DNA from 2 places in the Azonexus hydrophilus genome. Region 1 is predicted to be linked to the other one. Evidence: predicted binding sites of a transcription regulator. Region 1 holds the regulator's gene; the other holds the start of a gene.
What was found. Region 1 encodes sigma-54, which starts transcription at its own class of promoters, with help from an activator protein. Its sites were predicted from a motif close to TGGCACGCTTNCTGCTNA; they were not measured.
Positions count from the first base shown of each region.

Region 2: the regulator sigma-54 is predicted to act here: its motif matches at 2,632-2,649, upstream of nifE (nitrogenase iron-molybdenum cofactor biosynthesis protein NifE).

Region 1 covers NZ_CP151406.1:411,351-416,986, forward strand. Annotated here, with positions in the region: gene recA (recombinase RecA) at 1-519, shown strand, start outside; gene recX (recombination regulator RecX) at 512-946, shown strand; gene lptB (LPS export ABC transporter ATP-binding protein) at 943-1,677, shown strand; gene AADV58_RS01955 (RNA polymerase factor sigma-54) at 1,702-3,156, shown strand; gene hpf (ribosome hibernation-promoting factor, HPF/YfiA family) at 3,171-3,494, shown strand; gene ptsN (PTS IIA-like nitrogen regulatory protein PtsN) at 3,546-3,995, shown strand; gene hprK (HPr(Ser) kinase/phosphatase) at 4,004-4,939, shown strand; gene AADV58_RS01975 (adenylate/guanylate cyclase domain-containing protein) at 4,961-5,636, opposite strand, start outside.
Region 2 covers NZ_CP151406.1:1,351,336-1,356,971, forward strand. Annotated here, with positions in the region: gene rsxG (electron transport complex subunit RsxG) at 1-441, shown strand, start outside; gene AADV58_RS06620 (electron transport complex subunit E) at 451-1,125, shown strand; gene AADV58_RS06625 (RnfH family protein) at 1,137-1,409, shown strand; gene AADV58_RS06630 (helix-hairpin-helix domain-containing protein) at 1,528-2,556, shown strand; gene nifE (nitrogenase iron-molybdenum cofactor biosynthesis protein NifE) at 2,678-4,075, shown strand; gene nifN (nitrogenase iron-molybdenum cofactor biosynthesis protein NifN) at 4,437-5,636, shown strand, end outside.

The sequences.
Region 1 (5,636 bases):
CGTCTGATGTCGCAGGCGCTGCGCAAGCTGACCGCCAACATCAAGAAAACCAACACGCTGGTCATCTTCATCAACCAGATCCGGATGAAGATCGGCGTCATGTTCGGCTCGCCGGAAACCACCACCGGCGGCAACGCGCTCAAGTTCTACGCTTCGGTCCGTCTCGACATCCGCCGCATCGGCGGGATCAAGAAGGGCGACGAGGTGGTCGGTAGCGAAACCCGTGTCAAGGTGGTCAAGAACAAGGTTTCCCCGCCCTTCCGCGAAGCCATCTTCGACATCCTCTACGGCGAAGGGATTTCCCGCGAGGGCGAGATCGTCGAAATGGGCGTCGCCCACAAGCTGGTCGACAAATCCGGCGCCTGGTATTCGTACAAGGGCGAGAAGATCGGCCAGGGCAAAGACAATTCCCGCGAATTCCTCAAGTCGCACCCGGAAATCGCCCAGGAAATTGAAGCCGGCATCCGCGAAGCGGCGAGCACCACCGTGATCAAGCCGAGCAAGGCCGCCAATGGCTGATCTGCGGGTGCGTGCCTTGCAGTGTCTGACCCGGCGAGATCACAGCCGGGCCGAGCTGCATGCCAAACTCGCGGCGCATGCTGACAGTGAAGAAGCCCTGACGGCGGTGCTCGATGCCTTGCAGGCCGAGCACCTGCTGTCGGATACCCGTTATGCCAGCCAGCGCGTTTCGGCGCGTGCCAATCGCTACGGCAATGGCCGCCTGCGCCAGGAATTGCGGCACAAGGGCGTCAGCGATGGCGACATCGAAGCCGCCCTGCCCGAGGCCGGCGACGAGGGTGAACGTTGCCGGGCGATCTGGGCGAAAAAATTCGGGCAGCCCCCCCAATCTGCAGAAGAACGTGCCAAACAGATGCGTTTCCTGCAATATCGCGGCTTTTCTGCAGAAGCGATCCGCCAGACCCTGCGCGGAGCTAGAGAAGAATGAGCCAGCCAACCGCCACTCTGTCCGCGCACAACCTGAAAAAGCGTTACAAGGCGCGCACCGTCGTCGAGGACGTGTCCTTCTCGGTGCGCTCCGGCGAAGTGGTCGGTCTGCTCGGGCCGAACGGTGCCGGCAAGACCACCTGTTTCTACATGATCGTCGGCCTGGTGGCCGCCGATGGCGGCGAAGTCTATATCGACGACGAGCGCCTCACCCACCAGCCGATGCATACACGCGCCCGCACCGGTCTGTCCTACCTGCCGCAGGAAGCCTCGGTGTTCCGCAAGCTCAACGTCGAAGAAAACATCCTCGCCGTGCTCGAACTGCAGAAGTTGCCGGCCGAAGAGTGCAGCCAGCGGCTGGAAAGCCTGCTCAACGAACTGCACATCACCCATGTCCGCCACGTGAATGCAGCGGCACTGTCCGGTGGCGAGCGGCGGCGCGTTGAAATTGCCCGGGCGCTGGCGACCAATCCGCGCTTCATCCTGCTCGACGAGCCGTTTGCCGGGGTCGATCCGATCGCCGTGCTGGAAATCCAGAAAATCATCCGCTTCCTCAAGGAACGCGGCATCGGTGTCCTGATCACCGATCACAACGTGCGCGAGACGCTTGGCATCTGCGATCACGCGGTGATCATCAACGCCGGTCATGTACTTTCCTCTGGACGTCCGGAGGAAATTGTCGACAATGAGAGTGTACGCAAGGTTTACCTCGGCGAGCATTTCCGCCTCTGATCTCGCCAAACCAAGATTGCATCAATGAAACCGGCACTTCAGCTCAAGCTTTCGCAGCATCTGGCCCTGACGCCGCAATTACAGCAGTCGATCAAGCTGCTGCAGTTGTCGACCGTCGAGATGCAGCAGGAAATAGAACGCTACCTGCTGGAAAACCCGATGCTCGAGCGCGACGACGACGGACCGGGCGAGTCCTTCGCCGGTGCCCAGCAGTTCGATTCGCCCGACAAGCCGGTCAGCGAACCCGCACCGGCGAGCGAGTCGCGTGAGGATGCCCAGGGTGAGCCGCCGATGACGCCCGGTGACGTCGACGACGATCGCTGGTCCAGCGATGCCGGCACCTTCACCGGCGCCGGCCGCGACGAGGAAGACGACAACGATCCGCAGGACGCCCACGCTTCCAGCGTCAGCCTGCGCGAGCACCTCGGCTGGCAACTGGGGATGACCCAGTTGAGCGATCGCGATCGCAGTCTGGTCCGTTTCCTGATCGAAGCACTCAGCGACGACGGCTATCTCGCCACGCCGCTGGCAGAACTGCTGGAAACCCTGCCGCCCGAGTACGAGGTCGAGCTCGAGGAGCTCGAAATCGCCCTGCGCCATATCCAGAATTTCGATCCGACCGGGATCGGTGCCCGCGACCTGCGCGAATGTCTGCTGCTGCAACTGCAGGTCGAAGAGGATTGCGCCGAGCGCACGCTGGCCCTGACCATTGCCGACAAGCACCTGGAATTGCTGGCTGCCCGCGATTTCGTCAAGATCCGCCGCCTGACCGGCTGCGATGACGAAATCCTGCGCGGCGCGCACGAGCTGATCACCAGCCTCAATCCGCGGCCGGCCGCCGGTTACGCACAGGACGAAGCGCGCTACATCACGCCCGACGTGATCGTGAAGAAGCTCAAGGGTAAATGGACCGCCTACATCAACCCGGATGCTTACCCGCGCCTGCGCGTCAATCGCCTGTACGCCGACATCCTTGCCCGCCAGCGTCGCGGCAATGGCAACCTGAGCGGCCAGTTGCAGGAAGCCCGCTGGCTGATCAAGAACATCCAGCAGCGTTTCGATACCATCCACCGCGTCACCCAGGCCATCGTGGACCGCCAGCGCCAGTTCTTCGAACATGGCGAAGTGGCGATGCGGCCACTGGTGCTGCGCGAGATCGCCGACTTGCTCGGCCTGCACGAATCGACGATTTCCCGCGTTACCAGCCAGAAATACATGGCCACGCCGCGCGGCATCTTCGAACTGAAATACTTCTTCGGCAGCCATGTGTCCACCGATACTGGTGGTGCCTGTTCTGCCACGGCCATTCGTGCCCTGATCAAGCAATTGATTTCGGCGGAAGATGGCAAGAAGCCCTTGTCGGATAGTCAATTATCCGAAATACTAGGCCAGCAGGGAATTGTCGTTGCCCGACGCACGGTTGCCAAATACCGTGAATCGCTCAACATCCCACCGGTCAATTTACGCAAGACCCTGTAGAGAGAGGAGAAAAAATGAATCTGCAAATCAGCGGTCACCATATCGAAGTCACCCCGGCACTGCGCGAATACGTCGAGAACAAGCTCGATCCCGTGCTCCGTCATTTCGACAAGGTTACCGGCGCCAGCGTCGTGCTTTCCGTTGAAAAGCTGAAGCAGAAGGCCGAAGTCACCGTTCACGTTCCGGGCAAGGACATGCATGTCGAGGAAGCCGGGGACGATCTCTACGCCGCCATCGACGCCATGTTCGACAAGCTCGATCGCCAGGTCCAGAAGTACAAGCAGAAGCTGCAGGACCACCATCGTGGCGAAAAGCCGTCGATGCACATCGACGACTAAGCCTGACCGACCGCACCCCTCGGGGTGCGGTTTCTTTGCTGCAAAGTTCCCATGAACCCTCTAGACAACATTCTGACTGCCGACCAGGTCCTGCTTGACCTGGATGCGAGCAGCAAGAAACGTGTTTTCGAACAGGCCGGCATGCTGTTCGAAAGCCGGCTCGACATGTCGCGTTCGTTGATTTTCGACAGCCTGTTCGCACGCGAAAAACTCGGCTCCACGGGCCTTGGCCAGGGTGTAGCCATTCCCCACGGCCGGATCAAGGGCCTCCAGCAGGCCGCCGGCGCGCTGATCCGTCTGGCGACGCCGATCCCCTTCGATTCCCCGGACGGCCGTCCGGTCACCCTGCTGTTCGTGTTGCTGGTACCGGAACAGGCGACCGAAGAGCATCTGCAGATCCTGTCCGAACTGGCCCAGCGCTTTTCCGACCGCGCCTTCCGCGAAGCCTTGCAGGCCGCCCCGGACGCCGAAGCGGTGCTGGCACTGTTCAAGAAGTCCTGACCGGCGCCGTGCGGCACATCAGCCTGGAGCAGTTGTACCAGGACAACCGCGAAAAGCTGTTGTTCAACTGGCTGGCCGGTCAGCGCAACGACCGGCGCATCGAGCTCAAGGCCGCCAGCAATTACGGCGCCGACGTCGTCGGCCACATCAACATCATCCACCCGGAACGCCTGCAGGTCATGGGGCAGGCCGAGTACGACTGGGCCATGCGCATCGGCGAGCGGCGTTTCGGCCAGATGTTCATCGACTTGTTGTCGGCCCGCACGCCGGCGATGATCGTCGCCGACGGCCTGAAGCCCCCCGAATTCATCGTCGATGCCTGCAAGGCCGCCGACGTGCCGCTGATCCTGTCGCCCAAGCACTGTTCGGCGGTCATCGATCACCTGCGCATCTACCTGTCGGCGCGCCTGGCCGACACCATCAGCCTGCACGGCGTGTTCATGGACGTGCTCGGCATGGGCGTGCTGATTACCGGCGATTCCGGGGTTGGCAAATCCGAACTGGCGCTGGAGCTGATCTCGCGCGGCCATGGCCTGGTCGCCGATGATGTGGTCGAGATGGCCCGGATCGCGCCGACCACCATCGAAGGCCGCTGCCCAGGCATGTTGCGCGATTTCCTCGAAGTCCGCGGCCTCGGCCTGCTCAATATCCGCACCATCTTCGGCGAGACCGCCTCGCGCCGAAAGATGAAATTGAAGCTGATCGTGCACCTGCAGCGCACGATTGCCATGGAAGACGCGCCGCGTCTGCCGCTCGACGCACAAAGCCAGGATGTGCTCGGCGTGCCGATCCGCAAGGTGGTGATTCCGGTGGCTGCCGGGCGCAACCTGGCGGTGTTGATGGAAGCCGCGGTACGCAACACCATCCTGCAATATCGTGGCATCGACAGCATGCAGGACTTCGTCGAGCGGCAGAGCCGCATGATGAACGACGACGACGTCTGAGCCGCGTTAGCGGCGAGTCGCTCAGAGGTGTTCGAATTCGACCCGGTCAGCTGCCGGATCGTTGAGCGAACTGCCAAAACACACGACACCGCTGCCTTCGAGCAGGATTTCATGTTTGCGCAGCGTGATCTCCTGGCGCCCCTGCATGCTCAGGAAACTGCCGTTGGTGCTGGTGTCGATCAGGTAATAACCATCGCGGCGCCGTTCGATGCGAGCGTGCATGCGTGACACCTTGCGGTTCTGGATCAACATGGCACAGGATGGATCGCGTCCCAGACTGAGGACCGGGGTGCTGTCGTCGATCAGGTAGGCCTTGCCCCGGTAGCGCAGGCACAGGCGCTCGGCCAGCTTGTGGCTGAGTGGGCCGAACATCGAGTGCTGCGGCGCCGGCGCGCCATTCTGTGCGGGCCAGTGAATCTGGAACACCGGAACGACGGCATCCTGTTCGAACAGATTGTCGATGTCCGGGCGCGGGTTGGCCTGAACGACGGCGCTGGCCGGCAGGGTCTGAACGACCGGCCCGCTGCACAGGATCTGGTCGGTGGTGGCCAGCGCCGCCATGCGCATGATGCTGGTCAGCTTGCCGGCCGATGGCGCCTCGGCGCCGTCGCTATCGTTCAGGGCGATGCGGATGCCCAGCTTGTGACCAGAGATTGGCGGCAGGTCGGCGACCCGTTGGTGCATGTCGATGGCCGAC
Region 2 (5,636 bases), 940 kb from region 1:
CTGGCCGACAATGATTTTCTCAAGGATACGGTCGAGCTCGACCGCAACGGCAAGACGGTGACCATCTATCGTGCCCGCCAGGGTGAGGCGCTCAAGGCAGTGCTGTTCAAGGTGGCCGAGCGCGGCTATTCCGGCGAAATCCAGGTGCTGATGGCGGTCGATATGGATGGCCGCACGCTCGGCGTGCGCGTCCTCAAGCATACGGAAACACCGGGCCTGGGCGACAAGATCGAGGTCAAGAAGGACAGCTGGGTGCTGAGTTTCAACGGCAAGTCGCTGCTCGATCCAACGCCGGAGCGTTGGGGCGTGAAGAAGGATAACGGCGTCTTCGACCAGTTTGCTGGCGCCACCATCACGCCGCGTGCCGTGGTCAAGGCAGTCAAGGGCGGTTTGGAGTTCTTCACTGCCCACAAGGCGGAAATCACCGGTCAGGCGGCCTAGGAGATAACGATGAGCGATATCCAGTACGGCAGGATCATCAAGGACGGGCTGTGGGAACAGAACGTCGTTTTCGCGCAGATGCTGGCGCTGTGCCCGCTGATGGCGGTGACCACCAGCGGCACCAACGGCCTGGGCATGGGACTGGCGAGCACGGCGGTGCTGGTGTGCGCCAATGTCCTGGTGTCGTTGATCCGCAAGGTGGTCAGCGCCCAGGTGCGGATTCCGGTTTTCATCGTGCTGATCGCCACCCTGGTGACCATCGTCGACCTGGCGATGAATGCCTGGCTGCATGAGCTGTACAAGGTGCTCGGCCTGTTCATCGCGCTGATCGTGGTCAATTGCGCCATCCTCGGTCGTTCGGAGTCCTTTGCAGTGAAGAACGGCGTCGTCGCCAGTGCCGTGGATGGGATTGCCATGGGGCTGGGCTTCACCGGTGCGTTGGTCCTGCTCGGTCTGGTCCGGGAATTTTTCGGCGCCGGCACGTTGTTCGCCCAGGCATCGCAACTGCTTGGCCCGTCGTTCGCCTTTCTCGAAGTGCAGGTGCCGGGTTACGGCGGCGCCCTGCTGATGATCCTGCCGCCCGGTGCCTTCGCCGCGCTCGGCTTTCTGCTGGCCGGCAAGCGCATCATCGACCGCAAGCTGGCCGAACGCGAAGCCGCCAGCGCCGAACCGGCCGCCGCCTGAGGAGTACAGTCATGCAGATTGGTGTCGCCTATTCCGAACCCGGCCAGCAGGTCTGGCTGAACATCGAAGTCCCGGACAGCGCTACGGTACAGGAGGCCATCGAGCGCTCCGGCATCCTCAAGCAGTTTCCGCATATCGACCTGGCAGCGCAGAAGGTCGGCGTTTTCGGCAAGCTGGCCAAACTGGACGCAGCCTTACGCCCCGGCGATCGCGTCGAAATCTACCGCGCCATCATCTGCGACCCGGCGACGGTGCCGCGCAAGGACAGCGACGAAGACGAATAGGATTGTCGTTTTTGCGACATTGGAATACCGGTTCATGCACCGTGTTTGTGCGTAAATAATTGATAATACTGAAATATTTCTGTCCTATAATGCGCGGCCTTGTCCCTGGGAGATGCCCGTGCATACGACGAATTATTCCGCCGCCGACGCCGTGACCGCGCTTGGTGCCAATCATGGTTACTGTCTGGATGGCGACTTCGTCCATCTCAACGCCGATGTCAGCCTGGCCGAAGCCGATCTGGCCGACGGCACCCACTGGGCCCTGCAATTGTGGGCCAGTCCCGGCGGTTTCGACGGCCTGGCGCTGAACGGCGTCAAGGTCGCCGAACTGGCCCTGCAGCCGACGCCGGGCAATTTCAACGTGGCCGCCTGTGTGACTGCCTTGCCGCCGGCCGGTTGCGCCGCCCAGGTCATGGCCATGGCCCTGGTTGGACAGCGCGTGGACGGCAGCGTCCAGGTTCGCGACTTGTCGGTCTATGCGACGCCGCAGACCTTCTTCCAGCCTTTCCTGCTCGGCGACGTGAGCTGCCGGGTGGCCGACGGCGTGGCGGAAATCGCCATCGAGCGCATCGCCAGCCCGCGCAGCCCGGACAACCTCAGCGGCACGCTGGCCCTCGAAGTCTGGGCGCTGGATGCGCCCTATCAAGGCGGCGCCTGGCAGGGGCAGCCGGTGGCCAGCGTGGTCCTCGGCCAGTTGTCCGGCGGCAGCGCCTGGGCCGATTGCCAGTACAGTGTGCCGGCGGTGAACGCCAGCGGCGCGCTGACTCTGATGCTGCGCGAATGGACGCCGGCCGGTTACCTGACGCGCGATTACCGCAACCTGGCGGCGGCAGTGATCGCCGAGCCGGTAGTGGCGGCGGTGAGTGAGCCGGTCAGCGGCGACGTCAAGGCAGCGGTCAAGCTGGCCGCCAAGGCGGGCAAGGGTGCGACCAAGAAAGCAGGCGCCAGCAAGTCCGCAGACAAGACCGGTCCGGTCAGCGTCAATACCGCCAGCGCGGCCGAACTGGCTGCTGTCAAGGGGATTTCCAAGGCGGTCGCCGAAGCCATCGTTGCCGCCCGGCCTTATGCCAGGCTCGACGACTTGCTGCGGGCCAAGGGCGTTGGCGCCAAGCTGCTGGAAAAGGTCGGCAAGTTGTTGAAGATTTGAGTTTTTTCGCAGGCTTGTCGTAAAGGCGACAAGCCTGCTGATGAAAATTATCAAATAAAACAAGGTGCTGCCCGGTGGCACCCATTTTGCTGAGTGTTAGCCAGTCATCTGGAGAACGCGCATGAAAGCCAGCGAAATCCAGGCCCTGCTCGACGAGCCGGCCTGCAGCCATAACACCAAGGAAAAGTCCGGTTGTTCGAAGCCGAAGCCGGGCGCCACTGCCGGCGGCTGCTCCTTCGACGGCGCGCAGATCGCGCTGCTGCCGATCGCCGACGTCGCCCACATCGTCCATGGGCCGATTGCTTGCGCCGGTTCTTCCTGGGATAACCGCGGGACGCGCTCTTCCGGCGTCACGCTGTACAAGATCGGCATGACCACCGACCTGTCGGAAACCGACGTGGTCATGGGGCGTGGCGAAAAACGCCTGTTCCACGCGATCAAGCAGGCGGTCGACAGCTACGCGCCGAAGGCCGTCTTCGTCTACAACACCTGCGTCACCGCACTGATCGGTGACGACGTCGAAGCCGTCTGCAAGGCCGCCAGCGAGCGCGTCGGCATCCCGGTGGTGCCGGTCGATGCCGCCGGTTTCTACGGCACCAAGAACCTCGGCAACCGCCTGGCCGGCGAGGCCATGTTCAAGTACGTCATCGGCACCGCCGAGCCGGCACCGGCCAAACCGCGCGCCGACGGCCTGCCGACTTACGACGTCAACCTGATCGGCGAATACAACATCGCCGGCGAGTTCTGGCACGTTGCGCCGCTGTTCGATGAACTCGGCCTGCGCATCCTGTGCACGCTGTCCGGCGACGCGCGTTTCCACGAGGTGCAGACCATGCACCGGGCGAAGGTGAACATGGTCGTCTGCGCCAAGGCCCTGCTCAACGTCGCCCGTAAAATGCAGGAAACCTACGGCCAGCCGTTCTTCGAAGGCAGTTTCTACGGCGTTCAGGATGTTTCCAACGCACTGCGCGATTTCGCCCGGCTGATCGGCGACCCCGACCTGATCGCCCGCACCGAGGCGGTCATCACCCGCGAGGAAGCCAAGGCCCACGCCGCGCTCGAACCCTGGCGCGCCCGCCTCAAGGACAAGCGCGTGCTGCTCTACACCGGCGGCGTCAAGTCGTGGTCCATCGTTTCAGCGCTGCAGGATCTGGGCATGAAGGTGGTCGCCACCGGTACCAAGAAATCGACCGAGGAAGACAAGGCGCGCATCCGCGAACTGATGGGCGAGGACACCAAGATGATCGACGACGGCAGCCCCAAGGCCCTGCTGTCGACCTATCACGAGTACCGGGCCGACATCCTGATCGCCGGCGGGCGCAATTTGTACACCGCCCTCAAGGCGCGCATTCCCTTCCTCGACATCAACCAGGAACGCGAATTCGGCTACGCCGGCTACGCCGGCATGAGCGAACTCGCCCGCCAACTGGCGCTGTCGATGGAAAGCCCGGTGTGGACCGCAGTCCGGAAGCCGGCGCCGTGGGCGCAGGGAGTTTCGGGAGCGGTGCTGACGGCCTGAGTCTTATTGCGCAATCCAGTTTTCCAGTATTAATCCCGGTACCCGGGAAAACTCGCTCAGCTTATGGCTGACTACCATCCTGCCGCCACTCCAGGCATGGGCGGCGACGGGCAGGTCGTTCGCCGACGGGTGTGCCCTGTCGTTCGACGGCGGCGCCAACCTTGAGCCTTTTTACGCTCGCTGGAAAACGTTTTCTGCCGGCTGAATGGGCACCTGGCCAATTGCGTTTGGCTTTGTCCGGCTTGCCGTGATTGTCGGGTTTGCTACACGTTGACAGAATTTAACTAACTGTTTTACTTGTTGTTTTATCTTGGCGCGCTCATTGCTTAGGAGTGGTTAATCTCTGAGGAGCGTTGCCCACATGGCCGAAATCATCCAATCCAAGAAAGCGCTGGCGGTGAATCCGTTGAAGGTCAGCCAGCCGATCGGTGCGTCGCTGGTTTTCCTCGGGCTGAATCGTAGTCTGCCGCTGATGCATGGTTCGCAAGGGTGCACGGCGTTCGGCAAGGTGTTTTTCGTGCGCCATTTCCGCGAGCCGATTCCGCTGCAGACGACGGCGATGGATCAGGTGTCGTCGATCATGGGCGCCGACGAGAATGTGGTCGAGGCCTTGCGCACGCTGTCCGACAAGAGCAAGCCGGACATCATCGGCCTGGTCACGACCGGGCTGTCGGAGACGCAGGGGACCGACATCCTGCGTACGGTCAAGGAATTTCGCGCTGCGCATCCCGAATATGACGGGGTGGCGGTGGTGCCGGTGAATACGCCGGATTACGTCGGTTGCCTGGAAAGCGGTTACGCGCTGGCGATCGAGGCGCTGATCCGCACGCTGGTGCCGGCGAGCGATTGTGCCGGCAAGCGGCCGAAGCAGGTCAATGTGCTGGCGTCGGGGATGCTGACGCCGGGCGATATCGAGGCGATCAAGGACTGGGTCGAGGCTTTCGGCCTGCGCCCGGTGGTGGTGCCGGATATTGGCGATTCGCTGGATGGTCACCTGGTCGAGGCCGAGTATTCGGCGCTGACCATCGGTGGCACGCCGCGCGCGGAAATCGAGGCGATGGGCGAGTCAGTGGCGACCCTGGTGATCGGGCCGTCGCTGTTCAATGCGGCGGATATCCTCAAGGGCCTGACCGCGGTGCCCGATCATCGCTTCGCTGGGCTGATGGGGCTCGATGATTGCGATGCCTTCACCCAGGCGCTGGCCGAGATTTCCGGCAAGCCGGTGCCCGAAAAAATTGAACGCCATCGCGCGCAGTTGCAGGATGCAATGGTCGATAGCCATTTCATGACCGGGTTTGCCCGGGTGGCGTTGGCGGCCGATCCTGACCTGCTCGGCATGCAGGTGCGTTTCCTGACCGGCATGGGCGCTGAGGTGGTGGCTGCAGTCAGCCCGCACAAACATGAAAGTCTGGCTGGCTTGCCGATCGACAAGGTGATCGTCGGCGATCTGGAAGACATGGAAAAGGCGGCACGTGCCGCCGGTGCCCAACTCGTCATGTCCAATTCGCATGCCGTGGATACCGCGCACCGCCTGGGTTTGCCCCTGATGCGCGCTGGTTTT